One region of the Paenibacillus sp. FSL R10-2788 genome, then DNA from elsewhere that is predicted to be linked to it. Evidence: a T-box and tRNA genes for the amino acid it is inferred to sense, from the RefSeq annotation. Region 1 holds a T-box; the other holds one or more tRNA genes.

Region 1 (16,076 bases):
AAGGACAGGGAAAAGGCAAAGGATAGTAGAATGCACACGACCCAGCGTGTACGAAAATAATAGCCCAGAAACATTCCAAACGGTACGGTCAATGCAACGTTAAAAATGACCTGTAAAAATGCAGGCTCACGCAGTAATGACCAGTAGGTAGAGATTTGATCAGGGATGATCGTCGATCCATCCACAATATCCTGAATAAATTGAAGGGGAATGAATTGGACGATACTCCCAGAAGGTGCAGCATTGTGCCGGGAGGATGGAAAAGGAAGCAAGACTAGAAAATAAGCGTTCATCAGATAGAGCAGCAGCAGATATAGGATTAAAGCTCTAAGCTTATGTATATAGCCATGTCTGCGGTATTGTACGATAAGAAAAGGAAGTGTGAAGAACAGCGCTGCTATTGGAAACATCATGAACGCATACGAAATTGGAAAAAAGTACGAATGAAACATAAGTCACCTGCCGTGGAATTGTTTTTATAAGAAATTTGACTCTACTTGGAAATTAGCTATCCCCGGCTCATTATAAGTTTTTATGATAGGGAACTCAACTAATTTATCGAACGTTTCCGGCATACATATGTCTATGAAGGAGCGTGAAGTGGATGGAGAAAAAGGTTCAGCAGTATTATCGGCTCAAGCAAAAGCAAAAAGATATTGAAAAAGAATTGGCCGAGCTTCGTCAGGATATTTTAAATTATTGTAGTGAGCAGGAAACCACCGAGACTGAAATTGGCAGCTATAAAGTGAAGCTGGTCGTGCAAAACCGCAAAGAATATGATGATGCAAAGTTATATGAGACCTTATCGGACCCTGAAGTGTGGCGTTTGCTCTCCAAATCAGATCCGGCAAAGGTGGCAAGCTTGACCAAGTTGAATGTAATTTCAGAGGATAAAATCATGCATACTTATGCTTTGAAGACCGTAACACTGCTACAGGTGGATAAAAAATAGTGATTCAAGTGAGCGGTTCCTTGTGGGAGCCGCTTTATTTGGCTGATAACTGTCCAGATTAAGGAAATATGTTACAGTATTAGGGTAGAAGGGAGGTTGAATAGTGAAAAAAATAATCATCGGAGGCGTCATGGGCTTAACGATTTTACTTTTTTTCTTCTTTATTTTGCAGCATAATAATCAATCACTTGAGGTGAAACCGGAAGTTCTGTTCCCAACAGCGGAATACAGGGTGACTGATAGTAGTGCTCCAGGATTACCTATGCTTATAACTGCTGAAGGGGCGAATGTTATTAAGATACAGGCTACGTCCGGCAATTTATTGTTATGGAACCCCCCTGACTACAAGGTGCATAACAAAGGTCTTGAGCTGAAAATCAAATCTGGAGATCAAATTTATTGGAGTCCAATGGATGGAAAGAATAAACAAATAAATGAGCCTCAGGATACCAAGATCATAGTGATTGCTTACCATAATGATAAGCAGATCGGAACGTCCATTGTAGAGATTCATAAGAATGCTCTAGGTGTCTATACAGGGGAAATACCTGAAGTGAAGTAACTGAGAATCTAAATCGAATCGCAACTATCCTCGTTTTGCGTTAAAATAAGAAGTGAAGCTGACCGAGTGCTTATAGCAACCCTAGAGATGGAGGAAGAGAATTCATGAAAGATTTTGAAGTAATGCTGGAGAAATACGCGAACCTAGTTGTAAAAGTAGGAGTAAATGTACAGCCTGGACAAGTCCTTATGGTACATGCACCGATAGAAACCGCAGAACTTACTCGCTTGATTGTAGCGAAAGCCTATGAAGCGGGAGCAAAATATGTAATTGTTGACTGGGACGATGAAGCAACTACACGGATCCGTTATGAAAAAGCCCCAGAGGATTCTTTCGATTACTATCCACAGTGGCAGGCTGAGATGATGGAGAAATTCGCGGAAGAAAATGGTGCCATCTTACATATTAAAGTACCTGATCCGGAACTGTTTAATGGCATTGATTCTTCTAAGGTATCTAGAGCAGTCAAAGCAGCAGCTGTTGCTCGCAAGAACTACTCCAAATATACTCGGAACAGCAAAATCAGCTGGTCTCTGGTCAAAGCGCCAACACGTGCTTGGGCGAACAAGGTTTTTGCCGATCTTCCTGAAGAAGAGCGGGTAGAGGCGATGTGGGAAGCTGTATTCCAGATGAATCGTGTGGGCAGCGATGATCCGGTAGCTGCTTGGAGAGAGCATATTGGTCAGTTGAAAGAAAGTCAGGATAGAATGAACGCTAAACGTTATAAAAGCCTGCATTACCGTGCTCCGGGAACGGATCTGCATGTAGAGCTTCCGGAAGGCCATTTATGGCGCGGGGGTGGCGGTGAGAATGATAAAGGTGTTTATTTTGTTGCTAATATGCCAACAGAAGAGATTTATTCCATGCCCCATCGTACTGGAGTGAATGGCACAGTTAGAAGCACGCTCCCTCTTAATTTGAATGGACGTTTAGTTGAAGGACTTTCATTCACTTTTGAAAAGGGGAAAGTCGTAGCTTATGAAGCTGAATCCGGACGCGAGCATTTAACCTCACTGCTGGCAACGGATGAAGGTGCATCTTATCTAGGAGAAGTAGCCTTAGTGCAGCATGATTCTCCAATCTCTCGCTTGAACCGCATTTTTTACAATACAGGGATTGATGAGAATGCCTCCTGCCATTTCGCGTTAGGAAGTGCTTATCCTGTAAATATTGAAGGCGGCACAAAGCTTACGAACGAAGAGCTTGTGGCTAGAGGAGCTAATGTCAGCTTAACTCATGTCGATTTTATGATCGGTTCAGCAGAGCTGGATATTGACGGAGAGCTGGCGGACGGCACGATTGAACCCGTATTCCGTAAGGGAAATTGGGTGTTGTAAGGAGAAGAAAAAAGCCGGATCTCTTCCAATGAGCTTCCGGCTTTTTTGAGTACCTATAAATATCATTTTTAGATTGAAAAATAGTTAAGACTCATAGCCTCACGTACTTCGGCCATTGTTTCCTGAGCAATGCTGCGGGCATGCTGTGTTCCAGAGATTAAGATTTCCTGCACAAGCTTGGGCTTAGTAGCATAATAGGAACGCCGCTCTCGCATCGGTTCTATAAGCTGATCTAGAGCTGTCGAAATCAACTGTTTGCAAGCAGAACAACCCATGGTACCCCGCTCACAGCCTTCACGAATTTCGGTTACCCCCGCTGAGCGAAAAGCACCATGATAAGCAAAAATAGGACAGATATCTGGATGTCCAGGATCATTTTTATGCACACGCGCAGGATCGGTTGTGGCTTTTCTTATCTTGAAGGTGATTTCTTCCTTAGTGGAGTCCAGCTCGATGGCATTGCCAAGGCTTTTACTCATTTTAGCGTTGCCATCCGTACCCACAAGTCTCGGCGTCTCACTGATCAGCGCTTTGGGTTCCACCAGTATCGGGCTGTACAGCTCGTTGAATCTGCGGACGATTTTGCGGGTTAATTCCAGATGGGGGAGCTGGTCTTCTCCTACAGGAATGATCGTTGCTTTACAAAAAGTTATGTCAGCAGTCTGACTAACTGGATAACCTAGAAAACCGTAATACAATTCATCTAAGCTGGAATTTTTTGATTCGGCTTTAATCGTGGGATTATGCCGTAAAGAATTCACAGTAACAAACATAGAGAACAAGATGGTCAGCTCTGCGATTTCAGGGATCATCGATTGAATAAATATAGTTGTTTTCTCCGGATTTATACCCGCAGATAAATAGTCCAGTGTGATCTCATGCAGATGTTGACCCAGCAGCTGCGGACGATCAAAATGGGTCGTTAGGGCTTGAATATCCGCTAAAAACACAAAAGTTTCATATTGCTCCTGAAGGGCTACTCGGGTCTGCAAGCTGCCGGCGTAATGGCCAAGGTGAAGCTTTCCAGTCACTCGATCTCCAGTTAAGACACGTTCGTTCATCATATAAAAATTCCTCCTGTTATTTAGCATTTGGTTACACTCGAGTCGCCACCACCAGCCATCATCCATGGCCATCACCTCCTTTAAATGACAAAAAAACCTCATCCAATAAGGACGAAGTTGTCGTGGTACCACCTTAAATGATCGTGTCACCTTACGATTCTTGGCTTTCGATCTTCTCTTACCTGTACGGAGAGGTTGAATTAATTCTCGATACAGGTCCCTTGATAACGGCGGGAACCCCGGTTTTCCCTACTGCATCCATTAAGATAGTTCGGAAAAACAACTATAAAGGCCATTCGAGCATACGCTGGTCACCGGTTCGCACCTACCACCGGCTCTCTGAAGACCATGTTCGTCTGTCTACTTACCCTTTGTCATCGTTGTTCATGATATGTGAATTATTGTAATTCTGAACAGGGGTGTTGTCAATGAGTGGAAATCGTATGGTGATTGATGAGGTATCTAGGTTTATATGATCTAGCAAAGTATACCTTAAATGTATATAATCATCAGGAATTTAGTCCAATCTATCATTGCGGATTCACAATATACTACTCTATAACCTTGAAATGGAGTGATGATAAATGGCGACAATAATAAGTTATGGGTCACAGGCAAAAATCCCGTTAGATCCGTTTACTACAGCTATAACGGTTGCAGGGATTCCTGGAGCTGGAGCGGGTCTAGCCACAGCGCAAGTAAATATTAGTCCGGCTAATCCGGCTTCTTTCTCCAGTAGAGTCGAGTTAAATGGTAGTTTTAGTCTTACTGCACTTGCTAATAGCCAATTTCTTGTTATCATCCGACGAGCTGGAGTCGATATTTATAGATCCTTTTATCGTTTTACTACTATTACTGATATTCAATTAAGTGCTCAGTGGGTTGATGGTGCTTATATTGGAGTCCACAACTATGAATTGGTAATTCAGAATGATAGCAACTTGCCTATAAATCTATTTGGACCCATATCATTCACAGCAACTGCTATTGGAGGAGAGGGCGTAATTTAAGTTGTGTTCCTGTGCGCCATTCAAGGGACGGGTGAATCAAAGCTTTGGACAGTTGAATCGATCTGATTCAGCTGTCCTTTTTTCATGAACGTATAATTGAAGTACAACTCTCGCAGCATAAATATCCAACCATACCCTTGATAGAGCGGTTTATTTATTTAAAATGTTATCCTCTAAAACAGCGTATTTATCGCCGAATTGCTTAATGATATGTTGTTCTCCCCAATTACATAATGCAGTCAAAATATCGCTTAAACTATCACCATATTCACTAAGCTCGTATTCTACTTTTGGTGGAACCTGATTATAAACAATTCGGTTGATGATTCCATCTGCCTCAAGCTCGCGTAGCTGCTGGGTTAACATTTTTTGAGTAATGCCGGGCATCAACTGTTTTAACTCGGAGGTGCGTTTTTTGCCATGAGTTAAATGACATAGAATTACGCATTTCCATTTCCCTCCGATGACCTCTAGTGTGGCTTCAACAGAAATATTGTATTTTTTCTTGACAGTTGTTGTAGATGTTGTTGTCATGATAACCTCCAAGGTATGGGTACTTTTTAGCACCTATGGCACTTTTGAGTGCGTACTATTGATTATGTCCAATTTAACCTATCATAACATTTTTCGTTCAATTTTTATAGAATGCTATAATTTAGAGAGCTTTGGGCAAAAAAAGCAAAACGAAATAAAAACCGTTTCTATACCTCCCCCGTCTTAATCTATGAAAGGTTGAAGAGAGGAGGCTAAGGAAGGACATGACGATGACTAATGCAGAAATGAAAAAAGTAACGATTCTTGATACTCGGAGCGAGACAGATTTTTACGATTCGATATTGGTACATAGAGAACAACTGTACAGTATTGCTTATAGTTACTTGCGGAACCGAAACGATGCGCTGGAAGCGATGCAGGAAATGACTTGCCGGGCCTGGATTAAAAGAAAAACTTTAAAGGACCCCAAAGCATTCAAATCATGGATTATTCGCATTCTAATTTATGTCTGTATAGATGAACAAAGACGAAGAAAACGTTCCACGCCGCTGGTAGATGAAAGAATAGGAGAACAGGTCACACACATTGGCCATCATCGGATGGAAATGCTGTGGGCACTCGAGCAGGTTAAGCCCAAGTATCGCCATGTGCTGCTGCTAAAATACTACAACGATATGACCTTGACTGAGATCGCTAATATTATGAATAAACCCGAGGGGACGGTTAAGACTTGGCAGCATAAGGGGCTGAAGCAGTTGCGAACCATCATAAAGAATCGGGGTGAATGGAACCATGAGTAGTCAAGAGGAGCTTGCCATGTTAAGCGATGCCGAACGTATCCCACAAGAACAAAAAATAGAGAATGCAGCCGCTCAAATCTATGCGATCCAAGCAGGTTTGGAATTAGGCAAGAAACGTGGCAGAAGGTTAATGTTCACAAAAAGCGCGATGTCTGTGCTGGCGGCTGCAGTGATGATAGCGGGCCTGCTGTTCTTCAATCCAACCCAGCTGATGCCACAGCAAGGGACTTCGAGTGCTGAAACGTTCGATTGGGGCGTATTGGAGCCTTTTAAAACATTGGCTGCAGCTGATATTGATGCTCTTACTTTAGAGTCTGCAATCCGGAATGATTATTTACAAATCGTTAATAAGAGTGCTGAATCAAATGGATATAAAATTACTCTGAATGCTGTGCTTGCTGATGAAAATAAAATCATGCTGCTGTATACAGGGACAACAAGTGATGGTCAGGAAGTGTACAGTGTAAATAGTGTGAAGCTGACAGATGCTGAAACTGGACGAGACGTAATGGAGGAGAATGGGAATAGGGGCGGAATGGGAGCACACGCAGAGGGAACCATATATACTTGGCTCGGTAAAACTATATTCTCACTGGACCGAAATAAACCAAGGCCAACAGACGTAGTGGCGGATTTCCAGATTGCCTCTGTAGACCCGGGAATGTTAAGTAAACCGAAAACAGGAACGGTTTTATCCGACATGCGGTATTCTGATCGTTTAAAAGTGAACTTCTCTATTGATCCTAAGTTTTGGGAGCAGAAGACGGAGACATTAGTTGTAGACCATCCCTTTATTATTGACGGACAGGAAGTAAAACTAGCCGAAGTCGAGCTTTCTCCGTTAAGCATAGCGCTCAAATATACGATAAATGAGGAATTGCAAACGGATTGGATCGTCCGAAATGAACTGTTTCAAAAGCTCCCCTATGAATTAACTGCGCAGGTTGGGAAGCACGACATTAAAATTAATCCGAATTCTGGTAGTGGAGCTGATGATGGATTTATAAGTTACTTCAGCAGTAATGTGTTGGATCACCCGAAGTCTCTACGACTGAAGCTTAATGCGGGGGCAGATCGAGAGAAAGAAGAGTATATTGATATTCTGAAAAAATGAGCGGTATACGATATTAGTGAATATGCGTTGGGAGTTGTAATATAGCAAAAAGGCCGCTGGTTGCGGCCTTTTTGTTATTGTTGGGACATTATACTAACTTTGTGAGTTACCATTAACACCAAACGCATCACTTGTTAATGAGAACAAACTCCTAATGCTCCTATCGGGACTATATGTGCTTAATGCTCCTCACGGGCTACAGGCTCTTAATGTTCCTCAGGCTTCTCACGTTTCACAGGCTTCTCACGTTTCACAGGCTCTTCATGTTCTCAGGCTCCACATGTTTCACAGGTTTCTCATGTTCCTCATGTTTCTCACGCGCGTAACACTCCTAACGGACTGTATTGCAACTATTTTGGCTTTTTTGACCATTTTGCTGAGTTTTCGGACTGCATGGACCTCTGTCAAGAAAGTGGACACTCACGCAACAGACATTCTAGTCAATTGCTCAGCAAAACGAACTGGAGAAAGATACCCCAGCGCGCCATGCATTCGCTTGCGGTTATAATAAAACTCAATATATTGAAAAAGTGTCTGGTAGGCTTGCTCCTTAGTTTTGAATCGTGGATTACAATAAATGAGCTCCTTTTTCAAAATGCTGTGCCACGACTCGATACAGGCGTTATCATAACAGTTACCTCTGCGGCTCATGCTGGACTCCATGCCATACGCTTTCAACTGCTGCCTGTATTCATGAGAAGTATATTGAGAACCTCTATCGGAGTGATGTAATAGACCCTTTTCCGGTTGTTTAGCTTCGTAAGCATCTTGTAAGGCGCCCGAAATTAAGCTAGTTTCCATATGGTTCTCCAAGCGCCACCCCACGATTTCGCGCGTGCAAAGGTCCATCACACTAGCCAGGTACAAGCGCCCTCCCCGGCAAGGAATGTACGTAATGTCGGTAACCCATACTGAATTGGGTTTGAGTATTTTAAATTGCTGGTTCAGCGTATTCGGGGCAATCGGATGGTCATGATTGGAGTCGGTGGTCTGTACGCGATACGTTTTGGAGACAATGGAGCGAAGCTTCATATGTCGCATGTACACACTCACCGTGCGTTCGGTAACGGTATAACCTTCTTGATGCAACAGGCGGGTGATCTTCGGACTCCCATACCGCTTTTGATGGTCTGCAAAATGATACTGAATTCGCTTCATTATCGCAGCCTTACGAAGCATATGCGTACTGTTTTTTTCTGTCCGCCACTTGTAGTACCCGCTCCGTGACACATGTAGGGTCATGCACATCTTCTCCAAGAGAAACTCGGAGCGATGTTTTTCAATAAACTGGAATCTCAGTTCCTTGGTTTGCTGAAGATGTGCACTGCTTTTTTTACGATCGCTAATTCCTCTTCCACATCAGCAATCTTGTTATCTTTTTCTTGAAGTTGTCGGCTCATTTCTTTCAACTGTGCCTCGAGTTCCCGTACTCGATCCACGCTAGCTGCCGGTTCATTCTTTAGTTCTCGATACTGGCTCATCCATTGATGCAGGGTACTTTTTGGGATGTTGAGCTCTTCCGCCAAGTCGCCCACTGTCTTTGTTTGCTCTTGAATGAACTGCACTGTCTGTTTTTTAAATTCTTCGTTATACCGTTGTCGATGTTCTCCCATGTGAACACACCTCCGTGGACTCATTATCGCCAGTCTGTTAACTACTGTCCACTTTTCATTCTAGCTTCAGCATAGCTCTTATTGGTCTAAATCCACACCAAAATTAAGCATATTGGGTTGAATAGCTGCATCTGAGTCCGATAGCACTGCGAAATGCCCGGATTTTTCGAAATAAGGGCTCCTGAGTCCGAACCATCTGGCCTCGTAAATACTGCACTGTAAACTGTAAACTCGCCATCTGACCTCGTAAATACTGCACAGTAAACTGTAAAACACCGTCTGAGCGTCTTAGATATTTCGGCAGAACAAAAGTGGCGTTAGTGCGGTACAAAAGTGTTGCTAAGTGGCAATTAAGTTAATAACGCTCCTCACTTTTCTCATGTTCCTCATGTTTCTCACGCGCGTAACACTCCTAACGGACTGTATTGCAACTATTTTGGCTTTTTTGACCATTTTGCTGAGTTTTCGGACTGCATAGCTCTTATTGGTCTAAATCCACACCAAAATTAAGCATATTGGGTTGAATAGCTGCATCTGAGTCCGATAGCACTGCGAAATGCCCGGATTTTTCGAAATAAGGGCTCCTGAGTCCGAACCATCTGGCCTCGTAAATACTGCACTGTAAACTGTAAACTCGCCATCTGACCTCGTAAATACTGCACAGTAAACTGTAAAACACCGTCTGAGCGTCTTAGATATTTCGGCGGAACAAAAGTGGCGTTAGTGCGGAACAAAAGTGGTGCTAATGTGGTGTTAATATGGCGCTAATATGGCGCTAATTTGGTGCAAAGGTGGCGCTAATGTGGCAACTAAGTTAGTAACTTTTCTCGTTGTAGTTATGGGAGTATGTGTTCAGTGATTAGTTAGTCGCATTAGTCGCATTAGTCGAATTAGTTACTGTAACTTGTTTTCAACCATTCCTCGTTTGACCAGGACAATTTGCCAGCCCCTGAACCGTCAACAGCGGTAAGTCTAGATTTTAGACTAACTGGGTCATCTGAAGTGTAGCTATAAGGTAGTGTTGTGAATCCGTTCCATGCAAATGCTTTAACGGCAGCGGGTGCAGGGGAGAGAGGGCTGTTCTTAGATGTACTGTCTCCTCTGAATGTTGCTCCATCTAGTGAATAGATCGTATCTAAAGCTGCGATTGCACCCGTATATTTGCTATTACTCGCATCCGCTTGATTGTTGCGAAGTGGATTCACTACATCAATGATTACAGAACTTTCAAGTAATACAGCTCCTCCTTCTGTCGAGATTGCTCCGTTACTTGTAACCCCGAAATGATACCCCTTGCTTGAGATCGCTTTTTCCATAGCGGAGGTTAGACGTTTTTTAGCCAATCTGGTATCTTCGTTGTCCATTACAATGTTATAGGCATGCGCATTACCACTACGAAGGCGGGGCATGCGGTCTTGTATATCTTTATAGTAGTTGTGATGGAGCGTCACAGAAAGAAGCGCATTATCAGCTGCAAATTCTGTTGCGCCTATTAAATGGCCCTTTTTTTGACTAGCGGCAATCGCAATGATGTCGTCTTTACTTAGGCCAACTGAGCTGCTTCTTAAATAAGCGTACATGGGATAAGCAGCCTTGTTGGCTTCCATAGCATTAATTTGCTGAGTAACCCAGCTGTTTGCGTTTCTATCATCCCCTAAGAAGGAAGACCATGAAATGGTGACGCCGTTGCTGCCTTTTTTAACATCGACAACTCCGTCATAAGATTTATTGAAGGTGCAGTGGTCGATCCATACGTTGTTGCTATTCTCAATGGTGATGTAGTCCCAGTCGTTTTTATCGTAATTTCCTTTGGTTGCTTCATCCCATTCCCACAGCTCATCAAATTCAAGGTTGCGGATGATGACGTTAGAGCTTCTTTTAAAAGTAAAAGCGGCATGTTTAAGGGTTGCACCCTTAGCAGAGAAAATGGTCAAACCGTCGAAGTTGTCTATAGACACTTTGCTGACACCAGTCTCTATTAATACGGGATGTGTTAAAGCACTGTTATGAGCGCTAAATGGGGAGATCTTTGCCGCATCAGAAATTTCATTCCATCCCAGATCCAAGTCGTTCATAATTTCAATAACCTTTATTTTGGATCCTTTTCTCAGTGCAGTGGCAAGATCTTCTGCGCTATATACCTTTTTATAGAGTGGACTGGTTTCTTGGATATTTCCACCACCTGTTGTTCCTGTGGCAAACCCAGCCAAATCATATTCACTAACCTGTACCGGTGTAGGCGTTGGTGAAACAGTTGGTATCGGCGTAGCAGTAGGTGTTGGTGTAGCAGTCGGAGTCGGTATTGCAGTCGGTATCGGCGTAGCAGTAGGTGTTGGTGTAGCAGTCGGAGTCGGTATTGCAGTCGGTATCGGTGCAGCAGTAGGTGTTGGTGTAGCAGTAGGTGTCGGTGAAGCAGTTGGTGTCTGTGAAGCAGTCGGAGTCGGTATTGTAGTTGGTGTTGGTATAGCAGTCGGAGTCGGTATAGCAGTTGGTGACGGCGTGACAGTCGGTGTCGGTGTAGTGCCATTGGTGTCAGAAACGGTCACGTTGTCGAACATCGTAATTGTCTTAAAGGTAACGAGCCCTGCTGTACCTTTTTTTAATTTGGAATCGGAAGCTGAGAGCTCCAGCGTATCATTTACATACATGTTGATGGTATTTCCGCTCATTTCAAGTTTTACATTATACCAAACTCCTGTTTGCAGAGTGTAGGGTTTGCTGGTCAAAGTTGTAGTAGATCCAGAAACCTTTTTTCTGATTTCCAGCATGCCATCATTATTATTATACAAAGAAGCTGCATAAAAATTATTTCCATCTATGTATCTGCCTGCAACATAAGTTCTGTTTGAGCCATTAAAATCAACTACTTTTACATCCGCTTCCACAGTGTAATCGCTCCAGGCTGAATCACCTGCAGAAGTACGTCCTTCTTTTGTGGCAGACTGGTAATATACGCTGTTGCCTTCGTCCTCAACAATAGTCCAATTCCCACTAGTGGATGTCCATAGATTACCGCCCTCTTCAAAGCGGTCTTGGAAGAAGGTAGAAGCACTTGCCGGATACACAATAAAAAGAGAAAAGAGCAGGGTTATGCACATAGTAACACTCACATTTTTCTTGATTGATTTTAGCAAACTCATTGTAATCCTCCTTATGTATTTATAAATTTATATTAATATAAATACATATATCGGAAATAAATATAAGTAATAATATGATTATAAAGTCCTTTTTTTAATTAGTGCTATAATAGCTTTTTGGGTATTCAACGATGAATTCTGATCTATACGAACTAGGAGTGATAGACTTGAGCGTAATCCGAATGGAGAACGTAACTAAGAAATATGAGAATACATTGATCTTTCGAGATATTTATTTTCGTGTGAGCAAGGGTGAACGTATTGGCTTAATCGGACGAAATGGAGCAGGTAAATCTACTGTTTTTAAGCTAATAATGGGAAAAGAGGAGCCAACGGCAGGAAAAGTAGAATTAGATCCCAATGTGAAGATCAGCTACTTCTCTCAATTCTCGGAGCTTTCCGGGTCTTTGTCTGTACAACAAGAGTTAGAACTTTGCTTCGAAGAGGTAGCACGCATTGAACAGGAGCTTAACCAAATAGGAGAACAGCTTGGGCAGGTGTCGGATGATGTCCAGATGAATGTACTTTTAGAGCGCCAAGCTGAGCTTTTTGGACAAATGGAGCATTTGGATGGCTGGAATGTATCTGTGGAAATCAATACGGTGCTGACTAAATTAGGATTCGATGAGAGATCGCGGCATCAACCTGTAGAGGAGTTATCCGGAGGCTGGAGGAACCGCGCGGCACTGGCTAAAGTCTTAATTGAAGGGCCTGATGTTGTATTGCTCGATGAGCCTACTAACTTTTTGGATATGGAAGGGATCGTATGGTTGGAGCAGTGGCTGCACCGTTTCAATGGGGCGATGCTTCTGGTCTCTCATGATCGGCAATTTATTGACAGAGTGGTCACGCGGACGATAGAAATCGAGAACTATCATTTCCAGGAATATGAAGGGAATTATACCGATTACGTTCGTAAAAAGAAGATGCGCAAAAAAGTGCTCGATCGGCAATTTGAGTGGGAAGAAGAACTTCTCCTTATGGAGTCTGAGGCCATTGAAAACCGCGGTAGTAAGAAGTCCTCTAAGGATCGTCTTTCGCGTAAGCTAACGGATATGAAAAAACGAGTGGAACCTCATCCAGTTAACGTATTAATCACTGATATTTATAGTAATTTACGTTTTCCTGACAAGCTGGGGGAAGTGAAGCGGATTGGACAAAGTTATGATGGCCGCTCCATCTTCCAGAACATTAGCTTCGATATTCAAAAGGAAGACCGGATAGCAATCGTGGGTCCGAACGGCAGCGGAAAGTCGACACTCATCAAAGTATTGACTGGACAAGAAGCACCGGAATCGGGGGAAGTGACTTGGGAACGCGGGGTCAGCTATGCGTACTTTAATCAGATGTGGGATGAGCTGGATCATAAAGATACTGTCAGCCATGCCGTAAATGTTTATGGACTGGGACTGGACGCACCGCGGAAAAAGGTGAATAAATTTCTATCGATGCTGCAATTCTCGGAAATGGATCTGAGCAAAACGATTGGCAGCCTTTCAGGCGGACAGCAGGCCAGAGTGGCTTTAGCGAAATGCCTTCTCTCCGGAGCTGCTGTCATTATTTTAGATGAGCCCACTAACCATTTGGATTTAACTAGTATTCAGGTGATGGAGCAGGCGTTGATTCATTTTCCTGGCGCTGTAGTAACAGTTAGTCATGATCGGTTTTTTATTGATAAAATAGCGACGAAAATGCTCACCTTTGATCCTAAATTAGGCATTACTGAGCAAAATGTCTAGGATTACGCGGGAAGACGGATGATCACTGTCGTTCCTTCACCTACGTGACTGGAAATTTCAATTCCATATTTTTCGCCAAAATGAAATTGAATACGATCATGAACATTTTTAATGCCAATATGTTCCTCATCTAAGGTATCTGAGGGTTGAGAGAGACGGAAACGAAGCTGTTTAAGTTTCTCTTCCTCGATGCCAATGCCGTTATCTTTAACGATAATCAGCATATCATCCCCCGATATCACCGAGGATACCTCAAGCAGACCTGGTTCACTGCGACTTTCTAGGCCGTGTACGATAGCATTCTCTACGATGGGCTGCAAGGAGAAGTGCATGACCTTAACGATCTCGCATTGCGGATCTAGCTGTTCCATATACTGTAATTTATCCCCAAAACGTAACTGCTGAATTTTCACATATAGCCGGACATGCTCAAGTTCTTCGCGCAAGGTAACGGTGATTTTCCCAGTCTGAATATGAATCCGAAACAATCTGCCCACGATTCCCACCATCTCGCCAATCTCTCTTTGCCCATTGATGATGGCTTTCATTTGAATTGATTCAAGGACATTTGCCAGAAAATGAGGATTGATTTGGCTTTTGAGCGCACCATACTGGGCTACCTTTTGTTGAGCCTTGGCCATCGATGATCGCTCAATATAGTTTTGCAAATCTTTTACCATTTTACGAATTCCATTATATAGAACCCCAAATTCATCTTGGCGGTTACTGTACAAATCCACATCGAAATTACCCATCCCCACCAGCTTCACCTTCCGGCTTAACAGAATAATAGGTTTGGTTACACGTTCCGAGAGGATATACATAAATAAGAGTGCAGTGACAAGCGATAAGAGCGCCAAAGTTAAAATGATTTTGCCAAGAAAAGAAGCCTGCTTAGTCATCTCTTTTTCATCAATATATTGAATGACCTTCCAGTTGGAGTAAGGAGAAGTAACAAAATTAATGTACGAATCCTTGTCATCAAAAGTACCATATAAGCTCCCGGCGTCATTGTTCATAAAAGTGTTAAGCGCCTGTTTGTCGATGGGGATAGGCTCTAAAGGACTCGTCTCCAATGAATCTGAGCTATAAACGTTGCCTCCTTTATCGTCTAAAATAATGAATTTCCGCTTGCTATTCTCGGACAGCTTTAAGATTTCACGTAATGAATCCAGCCGGATATCAATTAACATGACACCTAAGGGCTGCTTGCTTCCTTTTTTATTAATGACTCTGGCGATGGAGATGACGGATTGTTTAGAATTGGTGCGATAGAAGGGGAGATGACTTCCAAATAGGATTACACCACCCTTTTTTTGTTGCGTCTGTAAATACCAATCCTCTTGGGTGTAGTCCTTCACATCATAATCCGCACGATTGAAATTGGCGGAGTAGAATACACGTGACCCCGCGAAAATCTGCACACTGTCGACATTTTTAATCGTCATTTCAATCCCGCTGATGAACTGTTCAATCGTGTTTCCATACTGAATACTTAGATCATTCCCGATATTATCTTTGTTGATAGTCCAATGCTCGAGGGCGGTTTGTAATTGACTATCTACTTGGGCATTAAGGGTCCCTTTTTCAATGCTTTGCAGATACTGGTCGATGTTGAAAGAAAGATTATTAAGGATGAGATTAGAGCTGCTTTGATATTCATTTTTGACGGCTTGATTTGAAAAAATATAGATAATCGCGGATATAATCAGCAAAGGAATGGTAATGGTCAGGATCATCAGCACAAAAATCTGCCGATTGACATGCCGCATCCGATAACGTTTTTTTGGCTGGTTAATTTGTATCATTTTGCTTACCACCCCGATTGTTTTCTATAGTCTGATGGGGTCATGTTGGTAAAAATCCGGAACGTTTTAACGAAATGCTTATAGCTTTTGTAACCACACATTGTGCAGACATCGGTCACCAGAATCTCCGGTTTTTTTAAGCATTCCTGCGCGTATTCCATACGGATTTCGGTTACAAATCGCATATAGTTCTTATCGAGTTTTCTTTTGAACAGACGACTTAAATAAGAAGGGTTATAGAAGAATCGATCCGCTACCATTTGTAGAGTAATATCTTGATCAATATTAGCTCTAATGAAGGATTTAATATGTTCAAAGATAATCACATCCTGCTGATGGTTATCCGTCAGACCTTCGGTATAAATGTTTCCCAAATGAACCATCCAATTCCCCAGCCACTCGAACATGACCTCAAGGGAGTGGAAATTCTCTACAAAAGTGA
Region 2 (16,076 bases), 3.1 Mb from region 1:
AATGCTTCCCGGTCAACTCCCACCAATACTTGCACATTCGCTGGACGATCCGTCTTCTTCCGTCTGTCTGCAACTGTCATTCCCCGCGTCAGCTTGCCTTCTGTCTCCACCGTTACATATAGATGCTCAAATTCAAATAGTTCCGGATGCAGCAGCCAGGCAACAGCACATGGATCATGCAGCGCACTGCCGACATAGCCCATTTTTTTACCGTAAATCGAATAGAAATCCAGCAATTCTCCGACCATTGTAGACACTGGTCCCCGCTCTTTCAATGCTAGGATCTCATCTTCAAAAATAGCAGCCTTATCGGTCACATCCAGACCACTCATTGTGATCGGAATCCCCGACTCAAACACAATACGGGCTGCTTCAGGATCTACATAGATATTAAACTCCGCAGTAGAGGTGACATTCCCATAAGAGATACCTCCGCCCATCAGTGAGATTTTTTCAATTCTGTCTTTAATCTCTGGATAAGCCGTGATTAGCAGTGCGATATTTGTTAAAGGAGCCATCGGCACGAGCGTAATCTTCTCCTCTGAAGAACGGATGATATTCAGCATAAACTCCACAGCACCCTGCTCTACAGGGCGGAATTTACTTGGGGGCAAAAGCGGCCCATCCATGCCCGATTCACCATGCGCTTCCTCACCTGTAACAAGCTTGCCGAACAGTGGGCCAGCAGCCCCTTTAGCTACAGGAATGTCAGCATTCACGAAGCTGATCACCTTCAGGGCGTTTTCCGTGATTTTATCTAAAATTTGGTTTCCACCAACCGTTGTAATCCCGCGCAGATCTAACTTCTCCGAATTTGCTATGGCAAGCAGTATCGCTATTGCGTCATCATGCCCTGGATCGCAGTCAATAATAATAGGTGTTGGCATAGTTACTCACTCCTTGTCTGTGTATCAATCATTTCAATCGCTATTTAACTAGCGGGCTTTTAAGTTTTTTATTCTTTTTTCGTGTCTCAGATACTGCGTAGATCACAAGTCCAATTACTGTGGCTACATAAGGAAGAGTAGCGATTAGCTCCGCAGGAATCTTCAACACCTGTAGAGCATTCGACAATGCATCTGCAGTACCAAATAATAAAGAGGTCAGCGCCGTGCCTACGGTCGTACTTCTTCCCATCGACTCAGCGGCAATGGCAATCCAGCCTCGGCCAGCGATCATATCGCGGGTAAACAGTGACAAATACCCCATCGACATATAAGCACCGCCTAAACCGGCAAAAAATCCGCTAAGCAGCAAAGCCATATACTGTATTTTCACAACACTTACACCCACGGATTGAGCCGCATGTGGATTTTCGCCCACTGAACGAATGCGCAGTCCAAGCGGTGTACGATTTAATAGATAGTAGACAACAAACACAGCCAATATAGAAACATACGTCAGAATGTGATGCCCCGATAAAATAGGTCCAAGCACCGGGATATCCTTCAACAAAGGAATCTGGACACTAGGCAAAACTTTACTCGCCAGAGAAGTGGAAGAACCCTTGTCGCCACTAAGCAGATAGAGGATAAACACAGTTCCTCCCGAAGCGAACATATTAATGGCCACACCCCCGAGAATGATATGTGTTTTGAATTTCAGGGTGAAAAAAGCTAATATTCCAGCGATCAATGTTCCAGACAGCACCGCCCCAAGCAGACCTACCCACGCGCTATGCGTATAGCTGCTTATGATGACACCCGCTAAAGCGGCAACAAGCATGATGCCCTCCATCCCAATGTTAATGATCCCTGCACGGTTGGAGATGAGTGCGCCGAGCGCGGCGAACAGAATCGGAGTCGTCACGCGAAGGACAGAGAACGCAAAGTCAGTTGTAAAAATTACATCAAACAAACTATTCACGCTTCCTTCGCCTCCTTCAAGAGCATCCGATTTTTCCAGAACTTCAGAAATTGCTCAGCCGAAATCAGAAGAATGATAATTGCCTGTATAATTGAGATCATCTCTGAAGGTACATCAGACAGACGCGCCATCATGTCAGCCCCAATTCGAATGTACGCTAGGAACAATGCAGAGCCGATTACGGACAGCGGATTATTTTTGGCTAACATCGCTACAAGGGCACCATCCAAACCATAACCAGGCAGTGACGTCCATTGGAAACGGTTATACATCCCCAGCACTTCTACGGAACCCCCCATACCTGCGATAAAACCTGCAATCAAGTGAACGAGAATAATAACCTTGGCTGTCTTCATACCGGAATAACGGGCAAAGTCCCGGTTGATGCCTGTCATGCGCAGCTCATATCCCCATTTCGTTTTGTATAGGAATAGATGAGCTGCAATAATAAGCACGATAACGATAATAAGACCGGTATGAATACGGGTGCCGGAGACCATTTTACTCAGCAGTGCCGTTTTCTCGAATTTGTAGGATACATTGGCAAAAGCTTTAGCATCACGTAGATGATAGTTCAGTAGGTATAACCCTACTCCGAACAAAATATTATTGAACATTAAGGATGTAACCAACTCATTAGCATTCCATTTTGCCTTCAGAATACCAGGTATTGCCGAGAGCAAGGCTCCTACAATTGAACCTGCAGCAATAGCTACCATCGGATGCAGCCAGCCGTCCAACGTTAAATGAATAGCCAATACGGAAGTTACAACACCGGAGAAATAAAAAATCCCCTCAGCTCCCAGGTTGAACATATTGGCTCGAAACAACAAGGATACTGCCAACCCAGTGAACATGAGCGGAATCGCCATCTCAATCACATTACCAATATGACCTTTACTGGATAACGGCTCTAATAGGAATATACCAATCGTCTTCACAGGCTGATTACTGACCAAAGAGATGATCAGAAAGGCAATAGCGAGTGCAATAACGATTACCGCCGATGTTCGAATGTACTCAAAATATTTAACTTTAAACATGATTTACGGCCCTCCCGATGTGCTCCTCGTCCTGTCGATGAATCCCCAGCATATAAAGACCTAATTCTTCCTCACTAACCTTAGATGGCTCCTCGAAAAAGGCAACAATCTTACCCTCGTACATTACTAACAGACTATCGCTGATCTCCAAGATCTCATTCAAATCTGCCGACACTAGCAAAATCGCGCAATCGTCTGAACGTAATTCCAACAACTTTTGATGTATGAACTGGGCTGCGCCTATATCCACACCCCGTGTCGGCTGTTCTGCAATAAGCAGCTGCGGTTCAGTCGAACACTCTCTAGCTACGACTACCTTCTGCATGTTACCACCTGACAACATTCCTATGGGCTGAGAAGGTCCTGAACAGCGGACTTTAAATTCCTCTACAAGGGATACTGCTAGCTTGGCAATTCGTGAGCCATTCAAAAAAAGACCTTTATTCATTGCTTTTGTACGATACTGAGTAGATAGCAGATTATCAGCTATACTTGCCTCACTAGCGATCCCTTGCCGCATCCGATCCTCCGGTATATAGGAAACGCCTAGCTTACGAATATCCAAAATATCCGATTCACGGATATCCTTTCCCTTCACTAGTACAGAGCCCTGACTTGAGACACCTCTCAAGCTACCTGTAAGAGCTTCAATGAGCTGTGTCTGCCCGTTGCCTTCTACACCAGCAATCCCAACGATCTGCCCACCACGTACCGCAAAATTGATATCCGACAATAATGCTTTGCCATCTGCATCATTCACACTGAGTCCCTGCACCGTTAGTACTGGCTCACTAACAGCCAGAATCTCTTTGTCATATTTCAGCACGACGTCTCTGCCGACCATTAGTCGCGAGATTTCCTGTTCTGTCACATCCTGTGTTTGAAAAACACCTTCACTACGGCCGCTGCGCATAATCGTAATTCTGTCGCAAATCGCTTTGACTTCCTTTAATTTGTGCGAAATAAAAACTATCGTATGACCCTGTTCCCTTAATTGCTTAAGCTCGCGGAACAATTCCTCTGTTTCCTGTGGAGTCAACACCGCAGTCGGCTCATCAAGCACCAGAATTTTCGCACCACGCAGCAGCGCCTTAAGAATCTCAACCTTTTGCTTCATCCCAACTGTAAGATCCTCTACTTTTGCTTTAGGATCCACGGCCAGATTGTATTTCCTTGCGGTCTCTTCCGTCATGCGCACAGCCTCGGCATAATTAATGCCAACTCCTCTGCGCGGCTCCATACCCAGCACCATATTCTCTGCCACCGTAAAAGAAGGTACCAACATGAAATGCTGATGGACCATGCCGATGCCTCTATCAATGGCGTCCTGAGCGGATTGCAGCTTTACTTTTTCACCCTTGATATAGATCTCGCCTTCACTTGGCTCTTCCATGCCGAACATAATCTTCATTAAAGTCGATTTACCAGCACCGTTCTCACCTGCAATCGCATGTATTTCTCCCTCACGTAAAGAAAAATGCACGTCTTTATTTGCAACGACGCCATTGGGATATACCTTGGTAATTCCCCGCATTTCCAGCAGAGCTTTGTACATAGGTCTCAACGCCTTTCAACTTGGAGGTCTGCAAAAATATACAGCTGGAATTCCCCTGACTAGAAGAATCTCCAACTGTAGGTTTAACTCTATAGAGCTGATCTTAAGATTTAAAGCTTAAGGCTTAACTGCGTTACGAATAGCTTCTACCTCTGCGGTTTCCATCCCCATCGCATTATCCACTTTAATTTCTTTATTGATCAGCTTTTGCTTCACTTCTTCAACCTTGGCCTGAAGATCAGCCGGGAATACATTTTTATAAATATCATTCTCAGCAATACCTACACCATCATCTACAAAGCTCAACACATCACGTTTGCCCATTTCTAGCGTTCCCTCTTGCAATCTCTTCACTGCACCTAGAATAGCCGTATCAATCTTTTTAATAGATGAAGTAACGATTAGATTTGCTTTTTCACTATCCGTATCGTTAATCAACATTGCCTGATCGGAGTCTACACCGATTGCATATTTTTTCTTTTCTTTAGCTGCGTCAAAGATCCCAAGACCTGTACCCCCAGCCACGTTAAAAATAACATCCACGCCGGAGTTATATTGAATTAGAGACAGCTCCTTACCTTTTGCCGGGTTAACAAAATCACCAGCGTACGACACAGCCACTTTTACATCAGGATCAACATACTGAGCACCTTGAATGTAACCGACCAAGAAAGCATTAATCCCCGGAATATCCATACCGCCCACAAACCCAATCACATTCTCAGGGGTAGCATTCGGCATATCCGATTGTGTAGCTAATGCTGCTACGGCACCTGCCAAGAAAGATACTTCATTTGTCGCATAAGACATGTTGTACATGTTATCTGGTGCTTCATCGATGTCGGTATCATAATTAATGAATTTTTTGTCTGGATACAATTCTGCCGTTGCATTAAACATCTCAGTAATTTCAGAACCGCCAGAAATAATTACATCCCAATCCTCGGAAGCGATATCGTTAAATGTTGGCTCCCATTTCGTTTTATCAACGCCCATTTCAACAACCTTTGTTACTGCACCTAGTTCATCCTTAACCTTTTGCAAGCCGTTATTAGCGGAATCAAAAAATGATTTATCCCCAAGTGTCCCCGGAATCAGCAATACAACCTTGAGTTTATCCCCTGAACCTGTTTCTCCACCCTCAGCAGCGTTTGATCCAGTATTCGCAGAAGAACCGTTATTGGACGTGTTATTCCCACATGCTGTGACCAGAACCATCACCATTAATAACAACAAAGAAAGAACTTTTTTATTCATTACTCTATTCCACCCCTAATTTTAGTTGGTTAGTAATCCGGCAGAATCCCCATCTTCACCCATTGTATAATTCACGGTTCAAATGGAAATTCTCTTTTTTCCAAATAAAGTATCATTAAAAGTAATAAATTTAACGTTTAGGCTCAAAAATAGCAATAAAAATACCATTATTATTAATAATCCGCTTTATTTCCGAACGAGATGGCCAGTCAGGTTGCGAACTTTCGGATTTATTGATACGATCATAACAAATATTATTAAAAATAATTATATGATTTCGGTCATAGTTTTGTACGATTCGGCTAAAACATAAGTATTGGAGGATCATCATGGATCGTGTTCTATATATTGTAAGTGCCACACATGAGCTAAATACTTATATCCCTCCACACCAGCATGAATGCTACGAACTGGTCTATTATTTACAGGGGGTAGGGACAACCAATGTTGGCCCACGAAGTTACCATTTTCGCTCCTCTTCTTTCGCGCTTGTGCCACCCAATCATAAACATGACGAGCACCACCGTGAGGATGCAAATGTATTATTTGTAGGCTTCCACTCGGAACACCCTAATATGAGTAATCTGCTCGGCGTATATGAAGATGATAAAGATCAGACCGTTCTTCAAATCCTGCTGCGAATGAAAGCAGAGTTTACACGCAAGCAAGACGGATTCTCTGAGCTTCTAAACCTACAAATGAGCGAGATTACCGTCCATCTTATGAGGCTTCTTAGTGCCTCTGGATATCAATCCCCATCAGAAGATCGAGTACAATATGTCCTTAATTATATGAATGAGCATTATCGCCATAAATTGTCCGTCGAAACACTATCAGAAATGTCCGGATATAGCTACGATCGTTTTCGCCATCTATTTAAAGAACGTTTCGGGTCTTCACCCCTGCGGTATTTGCTGTTAAAACGCCTGGATTATGCAAAATCTCTATTACGTCATACTCAGATGCAAATCTCTGAAGTATCTGCTGCTGCAGGTTTTGTGAACGATGCCCAATTCTGCAATATGTTTAAACGAGAAATAGGTCATACCCCGCGAGCATTCCGCATTAATAATCAATCAGGTTAATCACTAATCAGATTAAAAAAAGCCGTTGAAATAGAGAAACTCCTCTATTCAACGGCTTAATCCTGTAAAACTAAGAACATAAAGAAAAAAGGTTAGTAAGATTGCTTATAAAAGCAATCTTACTAACCCTTTTAAGATACCGGCGAGAGGACTCGAACCTCCACGGTTTCCCACTCGATTTTGAGTCGAGCGCGTCTGCCATTCCGCCACGCCGGCACATATGAACTAAATGGAGGCGCCACCCAGATTTGAACTGGGGATAAAGCTTTTGCAGAGCTTTGCCTTACCACTTGGCTATGGCGCCATGTAAATTTTGGAGCGGACGACGGGAATCGAACCCGCGACCCTCGCCTTGGCAAGGCGATGCTCTACCGCTGAGCCACGTCCGCATAAAATGGCTGGGGATATAGGATTCGAACCTATGAGTGACGGAGTCAAAGTCCGTTGCCTTACCGCTTGGCTAATCCCCAATAACATTTTAAAGTAAAATGGGGCGACTGATGGGTCTCGAACCCACGAATGCCGGAACCACAATCCGGTGCGTTAACCCCTTCGCCACAGTCGCCATATTAAGTTGATATTGTTGCCATTATTCATTTTAAAGTAAATGGGGCGGCCGATGGGTCTCGAACCCACGAATGCCGGAACCACAATCCGGTGCGTTAACCCCTTCGCCACGGCCGCCATATTAAACTTTAGAAAGAACTTGGCAGGGGCAGCAGGAATTGAACCCACACCAACGGTTTTGGAGACCGTTGTTCTACCTTTAAACTATGCCCCTAAAAACTGGTGGAGGATGATGGATTCGAACCACCGAACACTTACGTGAGCAGATTTACAGTCTGATGCGTTTGGCCACTTCGCTAATCCTCCAAGGATGGTGCCGGCGAGAGGACTTGAACCCCCAACCTACTGATTACAAGTCAGTTGCTCTACCAATTGAGCTACACCGGCATGGCACTCATTCTTTTGTGATGATAAATGGTGGCTCGGGACGGAATCGAACCGCCGACACGAGGATTTTCAGTCCTCTGCTCTACCGACTGAGCTACCGAGCCATGATGAAAATGGCGGAACCGACGGGATTCGAACCCGCGATCTCCTGCGTGACAGGCAGGCATGTTAGGCCAACTACACCACGGTTCCAAAAGATATAATTGCTTAAGTTAATTGGTTGCGGGGGCAGGATTTGAACCTGCGGCCTTCGGGTTATGAGCCCGACGAGCTACCGGGCTGCTCCACCCCGCGTCAGTAAAAATATGTTATGGTGGAGGCTGAGGGGATCGAACCCCCGACCCTCTGCTTGTAAGGCAGATGCTCTCCCAGCTGAGCTAAGCCTCCATAAACAACAATTGTTATTGTACCAAAGTCCACTAGGATAAATCAAGTGAAAATTTGGTGACCCGTATGGGATTCGAACCCATGTTACCTCCGTGAAAGGGAGGTGTCTTAACCCCTTGACCAACGGGCCATACTAATTAAAAATTTGTGGCGGAGAGAGAGGGATTCGAACCCTCGAGACGCTTGTGGCGCCTACACGATTTCCAATCGTGCTCCTTCGGCCAAACTCGGACACCTCTCCATATGGCTCCCCGAACAGGACTCGAACCTGTGACAACTCGATTAACAGTCGAGTGCTCTACCAACTGAGCTATCAGGGAATATTCATACCAGGCTTGATGCCTGAAAACTGAATCCGAAACGAATTTGCATTCTAAGTATAGGATAAGCCCTCGACCGATTAGTATTGGTCAGCTCCATGCATTGCTGCACTTCCACCTCCAACCTATCTACCTCGTCGTCTTCAAGGGGTCTTACTAATTGGGAAATCTCATCTTGAGGGGGGCTTCACGCTTAGATGCTTTCAGCGCTTATCCCGTCCGTACGTAGCTACCCAGCCATGCTCCTGGCGGAACAACTGGTGCACCAGCGGTACGTCCATCCCGGTCCTCTCGTACTAAGGACAGCTCCTCTCAAATTTCCTGCGCCCACGACAGATAGGGACCGAACTGTCTCACGACGTTCTGAACCCAGCTCGCGTACCGCTTTAATGGGCGAACAGCCCAACCCTTGGGACCTACTTCAGCCCCAGGATGCGATGAGCCGACATCGAGGTGCCAAACCTCCCCGTCGATGTGGACTCTTGGGGGAGATAAGCCTGTTATCCCCAGGGTAGCTTTTATCCGTTGAGCGATGGCCCTTCCATGCGGTACCACCGGATCACTAAGTCCGACTTTCGTCCCTGCTCGACTTGTAGGTCTCGCAGTCAAGCTCCCTTATGCCTTTGCACTCTGCGAATGATTTCCAACCATTCTGAGGGAACCTTGGAACGCCTCCGTTACTCTTTAGGAGGCGACCGCCCCAGTCAAACTGCCCGCCTGACACGGTCCCCGTACCCGGTAAGGGTACTAGGTTAGAACCTAGATACGATCAGGGTGGTATCCCAACGGCGCCTCCACCGAAGCTTGCGCTCCGATTTCTACGGCTCCCACCTATCCTGTACAGATCGTACCCAAATTCAATATCAAGCTGCAGTAAAGCTCCATGGGGTCTTTCCGTCTTGTCGCGGGTAACCTGCATCTTCACAGGTATTAAAATTTCACCGGATCTCTCGTTGAGACAGCGCCCAAGTCGTTACGCCATTCGTGCGGGTCAGAATTTACCTGACAAGGAATTTCGCTACCTTAGGACCGTTATAGTTACGGCCGCCGTTTACTGGGGCTTCGGTTCATAGCTTCGGGTTACCCCTAACCACTCCCCTTAACCTTCCAGCACCGGGCAGGCGTCAGCCCGTATACTTCGCCTTGCGGCTTCGCACAGACCTGTGTTTTTGCTAAACAGTCGCTTGGGCCTTTTCACTGCGGCCCCCTCGTGCTATTCACACTACCGGGGCACCCCTTCTCCCGAAGTTACGGGGTCATTTTGCCGAGTTCCTTAACGAGAGTTCTTCCGCGCGCCTTAGAATTCTCTTCTCGCCTACCTGTGTCGGTTTGCGGTACGGGCACCTTCTCCTGGCTAGAGGCTTTTCTTGGCAGTGTGAGATCATGACCTTCGCTACTATAATTTTCGCTCCCCATCACAGCCCAGCCTTATCGATGTGCGGATTTGCCTACACATCAGCCTCACTGCTTAGACGGACATCCATCAGTCCGCGTCACTACCCTCCTGCGTCACCCCATCGCTCATAGCGGATTACGGTGGTACAGTAATTTCAAACTGTTGTCCTTCGACTACGCCTTTCGGCCTCGCCTTAGGTCCCGACTTACCCTGAGCGGACGAGCCTTCCTCAGGAAACCTTGGGCTTTCGGCGGATCAGATTCTCACTGATCTTTTCGTTACTCATACCGGCATTCTCACTTGTGTAGTGTCCAGCGCTCTTTTCAGTACACCTTCAACCCCTACACAACGCTCCCCTACCCCAGATACATACGTATCTAGCCATAGCTTCGGTGGTGTGTTTAGCCCCGTTACATTTTCGGCGCAGAGTCACTCGACCAGTGAGCTATTACGCACTCTTTCAATGGTGGCTGCTTCTAAGCCAACATCCTGGTTGTCTGTGCAACTCCACATCCTTTCCCACTTAACACACACTTGGGGACCTTAGCTGATGGTCTGGGCTGTTTCCCTTTTGACAATGGATCTTAGCACTCACTGTCTGACTCCCGGCAATAAGTATATGGCATTCGGAGTTTGACTGAGCTTGGTAATCCTTGCGGACCCCGCACCCAATCAGTGCTCTACCTCCACTACTCTTATACCGAGGCTAGCCCTAAAGCTATTTCGGGGAGAACCAGCTATCTCCGAGTTCGATTGGAATTTCTCCGCTACCCCCACCTCATCCCCGCACTTTTCAACGTACGTGGGTTCGGGCCTCCAGTGCGTGTTACCGCACCTTCACCCTGGACAGGGGTAGATCACACGGTTTCGGGTCTACGTCCACATACTAAGTCGCCCTATTCAGACTCGCTTTCGCTGCGGCTCCACCTTCTCGGCTTAACCTTGCATGTTAAACGTAACTCGCCGGTTCATTCTACAAAAGGCACGCCATCACCCATAGATCGGGCTCTGACTTTTTGTAAGCACACGGTTTCAGGTTCTATTTCACTCCCCTTCCGGGGTGCTTTTCACCTTTCCCTCACGGTACTGTTTCACTATCGGTCGCCAGGTAGTATTTAGCCTTAGCAGATGGTCCTGCTGGATTCATACGGGGTTTCACGTGCCCCGCACTACTCGGGATCCGTCTCGGAGAGAATACAGTTTAGGTTACAGGGCTTTTACCTCTATCGCGGGCCTTTCCAGACCTCTTCACCTACCATATTCCTTTGTAACTCCATGTGAGACGTCCCACAACCCCTAAGAGCAAGCTCTTAGGTTTAGGCTGTTCCGCGTTCGCTCGCCGCTACTGACGGAATCACTATTGTTTTCTCTTCCTCAGGGTACTTAGATGTTTCAGTTCCCCTGGTCTGCCTCTACATTTCCTATGTATTCAGAAATGAGTAACTGCGAATTACCACAGCTGGGTTTCCCCATTCGGACACCCCCGGATCAAAGCTTGCTTACAGCTCCCCGAGGCAGTTTCGTTGTTCGCCACGTCCTTCGTCGGCTCCTGGCGCCTAGGCATCCTCCGTGTGCTCTTATTAGCTTAACCTTGATTCTTCCGAAGAAAAATCTCACTAATAACTTTTACTTGTTTACACAAGTTGCTAAAAGATGTTCTAAAACGCAAATTCGTTTCGGTATCCAGTTTTCAAGGATCAAGTCTTACTTGAGAGCTTAAACTCTCAAAACTGAGCAACGAGTGAGTAACAGGCCTAAACCTGAGTTTTGGAAGCTTAGCTTCCGATTTGAATGTTCTCATTGCAGAGAACGATTCTCCATAGAAAGGAGGTGATCCAGCCGCACCTTCCGATACGGCTACCTTGTTACGACTTCACCCCAATCATCTACCCCACCTTCGGCGGCTGGCTCCCTTGCGGGTTACCCCACCGACTTCGGGTGTTGTAAACTCTCGTGGTGTGACGGGCGGTGTGTACAAGACCCGGGAACGTATTCACCGCGGCATGCTGATCCGCGATTACTAGCAATTCCGACTTCATGCAGGCGAGTTGCAGCCTGCAATCCGAACTGAGACCGGCTTTGATGGGATTGGCTCCACCTCGCGGCTTCGCTTCCCGTTGTACCGGCCATTGTAGTACGTGTGTAGCCCAGGTCATAAGGGGCATGATGATTTGACGTCATCCCCACCTTCCTCCGGTTTGTCACCGGCAGTCACTCTAGAGTGCCCAGCATTACCTGCTGGCAACTAAAGTTAAGGGTTGCGCTCGTTGCGGGACTTAACCCAACATCTCACGACACGAGCTGACGACAACCATGCACCACCTGTCTCCTCTGTCCCGAAGGCCGCTGCTATCTCTAGCAGATTCAGAGGGATGTCAAGACCTGGTAAGGTTCTTCGCGTTGCTTCGAATTAAACCACATACTCCACTGCTTGTGCGGGTCCCCGTCAATTCCTTTGAGTTTCAGTCTTGCGACCGTACTCCCCAGGCGGAGTGCTTACTGTGTTAACTTCGGCACCAAGGGTATCGAAACCCCTAACACCTAGCACTCATCGTTTACGGCGTGGACTACCAGGGTATCTAATCCTGTTTGCTCCCCACGCTTTCGCGCCTCAGCGTCAGTTACAGCCCAGAAAGTCGCCTTCGCCACTGGTGTTCCTCCACATATCTACGCATTTCACCGCTACACGTGGAATTCCACTTTCCTCTTCTGTACTCAAGCCACCCAGTTTCCAGTGCGACCTCAGGTTGAGCCCAAGGTTTAAACACCAGACTTAAATAGCCGCCTGCGCGCGCTTTACGCCCAATAATTCCGGACAACGCTTGCCCCCTACGTATTACCGCGGCTGCTGGCACGTAGTTAGCCGGGGCTTTCTTCTCAGGTACCGTCACTCCGGTAGCAGTTACTCTACCGGACGTTCTTCCCTGGCAACAGAGCTTTACGATCCGAAAACCTTCATCACTCACGCGGCGTTGCTCCGTCAGGCTTTCGCCCATTGCGGAAGATTCCCTACTGCTGCCTCCCGTAGGAGTCTGGGCCGTGTCTCAGTCCCAGTGTGGCCGTTCACCCTCTCAGGTCGGCTACGCATCGTCGCCTTGGTGGGCCGTTACCCCACCAACTAGCTAATGCGCCGCAGGCCCATCCCTCAGTGACAGATTGCTCCGTCTTTCATTCTTCTCTCAGGAGAAAAAAGAAATTATCCGGTATTAGCTACCGTTTCCGGTAGTTATCCCAGTCTGAAGGGCAGGTTGCCTACGTGTTACTCACCCGTCCGCCGCTAAGTTACTTTGAAAGCAAGCTTTCAAAGTAACTCCGCTCGACTTGCATGTATTAGGCACGCCGCCAGCGTTCGTCCTGAGCCAGGATCAAACTCTCCAATTAGTATTGAAAAGAGCGATATGCTCATTTTGAAACATCTGACGAGAAAATTAATTCTCTAATTTTGGATTTCACTTACGTGATTTCCTACTCACTCGTTGTTCAGTTTTCAAAGATCAAGCCGTTTATTTCGTCGATGTGTTGTTCAGCAGCGACCCTTATAATATATCACAGCACCCTCGTTTTAGTCAACCTTTTTTTTAATTTCTTTTTTCGGTTGTCTTTCGAATGTTTTCGAAAGCACATCTCTGTGTCAGAGGGACGAGTTATAATTTAACACATGAACAAGGAAAGAGTCAACCATTAATTTTTCTGAATAAATATGAGCGTTTCATATTAGTAAACAAATAAAAAAGAGAGTGCTCAGCCTCTCCCTATCCTTGCTCATCTCTCTATAATTAAACATCTTCTACTGTATCTAATTCATCTCTATAATGTATAGCGGATCGCATGCCCTTCTCCCTCGTGAACATCAGCCCAAGATGTAATCTCTCGGATTAGCGAACGAGAAACCAGCTTTCGTAAAACAAGGGGTAGTTCAGACTCTAATTGACTCAGACCTGAATGCTGCAGTAATTCTTTAATGCTCCATGCTTCCTTACGGCTATTCAAAATATTAAAGAGCAATAGACAACAGTCCGTCATTTTGGACATAATCCCAAATTCACATGCAAGAAGCACAAGCTCCACACGTTGCTCTAAGGTCTCAGTACTGACCGTTAACTCCTCATAAAGTTTATGAACAGAGGTATTCATACTTTTAACCTGCTCCCAAATAGCTGGCTCGGGGAAAGCACCCACTTCACTCACTTCTATTCTTGCCCAATGATATAAGGCTATCAATACACAGTTGTAAGCATCCATAATAAAGCCAGCCTCTATATAGCGCTTGGATTTCACATACATATGCAAAAAGCGGGCAAACTCCATAAATGCGACCCGTTCCTTGATCGGTCCTTCAAATTGCAATATCTCGCTGCGCATTTCCTCGAGTATTCCCTTGGGGTCCCAGATCACTTCCCCCCTCATCAAACTGATAAGAAGTTCGTTATTATCCCCTGCCATAACAGCCTGCTCCAAAGCAAATAGGCCGATATGGACTGACTGGGTCCGTTGGTCACCGGCAATGGTATGGCGAACAATATGCTCTCTATCCTGTTCTTCATGCAATACTAACACTACCATATCAAAATCTTGAAGAAGTGCGCTTTGAAACGGAATATCCCCATTCTGCCGCAAAACGACCGCTCCTAAAACATTCTCATCAAACGTTTCTCCACTCAACAAAGTTACATTGGACAGTTCCATGCTTCCCTCCATTAAATTTGGCGATTTTGCGTCCAGTCAGTTATAATTCAGTTATAATTATTATTCTACATATGAAAGACAGTTCCTTCTGGACAACCCAACTATATTTAGTTAGGAGCAAACACTCATGAAGTTTAAAACGGCTAAGATCAACGCTTTTCGCACATGGGGATTACTGCTCACAATGCTCGGAATGGGACTTATGGTTTTGGGTACAGCGGGCATCGTGTTTTGGGGCTCAACTGGAAAAGTATTCGCTGGAATCGGTCTTGTAATCGGTTTAATCTCAATGATGGCAAGTCTTGCAATCTATTTCTGGGCTGGGATGCTGTCAACTAGCGCAGTCCAACTGGAATGCCCTGAATGTCACAAGCTGACCAAAATGCTGGGCAAAACAGACCGCTGTATGTTCTGCCATACCATCCTTACTATGGATCCAGCTGAGGCCAATATTACTGCGGAACAACTTAAGAGTCAGCAGCTTAATCAATAAAACATATCTTACAGAAGCTTATTACTAGCGATTTATAATGCAATCAAACATTTGCTTAATACAACAAAGGGGCCCCTATATTGGGAGCCCCTTTGTTTATTATGAATGAAATAATAATTACTTATGAATCCCTTGTAATGCCTCCCACGCAGACGGATTACTAAAGCTGCGATTCCATGAACCGATGCCACCAAGCCCTAAAGACTTAGCAAGCTCAACTCTAGCTTTTAAAGAAACTTTGTCTTCGATCCATATTTTTTTAAGAGCGCCATCTTCCTTATACTCAACGTAATTCTGCCCAGCTGCCTTATCAAAGGTTGGGGTTAGCTTCTTCTCTTTAATAATTTTTTCAACGGCATTCATACTAACCGATTTAGAGCTTACTTTGGTCTTGCCATCCACCTGGGCCTCAGTCCAAATTCTAGTATACAGTGGAATCCCTAGAATCAGCTTCTCAGGCGGCACATCGTCTTCCTCTATGATCCGGCTTAACGAGCTTTCTACCCACGGCAGAGACGCAACAGAGCCCGCTACAGGACTAGCCGCCCAATGCTCGTCATAAGCCATAACAATAAGATAATCAACTACTGAATTAAGAGCCCTACGATCAAGGAAAGCTGACCACATCTCACTGTTGGATTTAGGGGTTACGTCTATGGAGACGATTAAGTTTTTGGCTTGAGCCATAGGTTTTAGCTCTCGCATAAATTGTGTAACATTCTCCCCGTCTTTCGTATATACATTCTCAAAGTCAATATTAATTCCATCCAGCTTGTATAAATCTGAATACTCGAGGATCTGTACGATCGCGTTCATCCGCTTCTCATAGCTCGACAATGCCTCAGTGGTTATGTCCGGATCAAAGCTATTGCTGAGCAGCCCCCATACTTCCAACCCGCGCTCATGGGCCCACTGCACATACGTACTATCAGCCTGACTGCGCACATTCCCATCACCATCTATGATACTGAACCAAGTCGGGCTAGCCACGTTAACGCCCGGTAGCTCACCGAATGTACTTGGATCAGGTTTAC

What was found. A T-box is a leader RNA that pairs with one kind of tRNA and senses whether it is charged. The one in region 1 lies ahead of trpS (tryptophan--tRNA ligase), so its partner is inferred to be a tRNA-Trp.
Region 2: it encodes a tRNA-Trp, which carries the amino acid that the T-box ahead of trpS (tryptophan--tRNA ligase) is inferred to sense. The anticodon was not compared.

What each region holds. Positions count from the first base shown of each region.
Region 1 is NZ_JBBOQA010000001.1:2,937,332-2,953,407, forward strand. Features, by position in the region: gene NSQ50_RS12910 (VanZ family protein) at 1-413, opposite strand, end outside; gene NSQ50_RS12915 (hypothetical protein) at 605-952, shown strand; gene NSQ50_RS12920 (hypothetical protein) at 1,056-1,514, shown strand; gene NSQ50_RS12925 (aminopeptidase) at 1,619-2,851, shown strand; gene trpS (tryptophan--tRNA ligase) at 2,920-3,915, opposite strand; T-box leader at 4,020-4,302, opposite strand; gene NSQ50_RS12935 (hypothetical protein) at 4,500-4,925, shown strand; gene NSQ50_RS12940 (winged helix-turn-helix transcriptional regulator) at 5,076-5,459, opposite strand; gene NSQ50_RS12945 (sigma-70 family RNA polymerase sigma factor) at 5,684-6,220, shown strand; gene NSQ50_RS12950 (DUF4179 domain-containing protein) at 6,213-7,334, shown strand; gene NSQ50_RS12955 (IS3 family transposase) at 7,755-8,681, opposite strand; gene NSQ50_RS12960 (transposase) at 8,630-8,947, opposite strand; gene NSQ50_RS12965 (pectate lyase family protein) at 9,838-12,087, opposite strand; gene NSQ50_RS12970 (ABC-F family ATP-binding cassette domain-containing protein) at 12,255-13,826, shown strand; gene NSQ50_RS12975 (cache domain-containing sensor histidine kinase) at 13,829-15,634, opposite strand; gene NSQ50_RS12980 (response regulator transcription factor) at 15,640-16,076, opposite strand, start outside.
Region 2 is NZ_JBBOQA010000001.1:6,021,931-6,038,006, forward strand. Features, by position in the region: gene NSQ50_RS26665 (nucleoside hydrolase) at 1-887, opposite strand, end outside; gene NSQ50_RS26670 (ABC transporter permease) at 928-1,866, opposite strand; gene NSQ50_RS26675 (ABC transporter permease) at 1,863-2,909, opposite strand; gene NSQ50_RS26680 (ABC transporter ATP-binding protein) at 2,902-4,464, opposite strand; gene NSQ50_RS26685 (BMP family ABC transporter substrate-binding protein) at 4,582-5,721, opposite strand; gene NSQ50_RS26690 (AraC family transcriptional regulator) at 6,051-6,806, shown strand; tRNA gene NSQ50_RS26695 (tRNA-Leu) at 6,944-7,022, opposite strand; tRNA gene NSQ50_RS26700 (tRNA-Cys) at 7,037-7,110, opposite strand; tRNA gene NSQ50_RS26705 (tRNA-Gly) at 7,121-7,195, opposite strand; tRNA gene NSQ50_RS26710 (tRNA-Gln) at 7,202-7,276, opposite strand; tRNA gene NSQ50_RS26715 (tRNA-His) at 7,296-7,371, opposite strand; tRNA gene NSQ50_RS26720 (tRNA-His) at 7,415-7,490, opposite strand; tRNA gene NSQ50_RS26725 (tRNA-Trp) at 7,514-7,587, opposite strand; tRNA gene NSQ50_RS26730 (tRNA-Tyr) at 7,594-7,679, opposite strand; tRNA gene NSQ50_RS26735 (tRNA-Thr) at 7,685-7,760, opposite strand; tRNA gene NSQ50_RS26740 (tRNA-Phe) at 7,789-7,864, opposite strand; tRNA gene NSQ50_RS26745 (tRNA-Asp) at 7,875-7,952, opposite strand; tRNA gene NSQ50_RS26750 (tRNA-Met) at 7,978-8,054, opposite strand; tRNA gene NSQ50_RS26755 (tRNA-Val) at 8,072-8,147, opposite strand; tRNA gene NSQ50_RS26760 (tRNA-Glu) at 8,203-8,277, opposite strand; tRNA gene NSQ50_RS26765 (tRNA-Ser) at 8,296-8,388, opposite strand; tRNA gene NSQ50_RS26770 (tRNA-Asn) at 8,392-8,467, opposite strand; rRNA gene NSQ50_RS26775 (23S ribosomal RNA) at 8,528-11,454, opposite strand; rRNA gene NSQ50_RS26780 (16S ribosomal RNA) at 11,687-13,244, opposite strand; gene NSQ50_RS26785 (nucleotidyltransferase-like protein) at 13,671-14,549, opposite strand; gene NSQ50_RS26790 (DUF2614 family zinc ribbon-containing protein) at 14,677-15,042, shown strand; gene NSQ50_RS26795 (glycosyl hydrolase family 18 protein) at 15,160-16,076, opposite strand, start outside.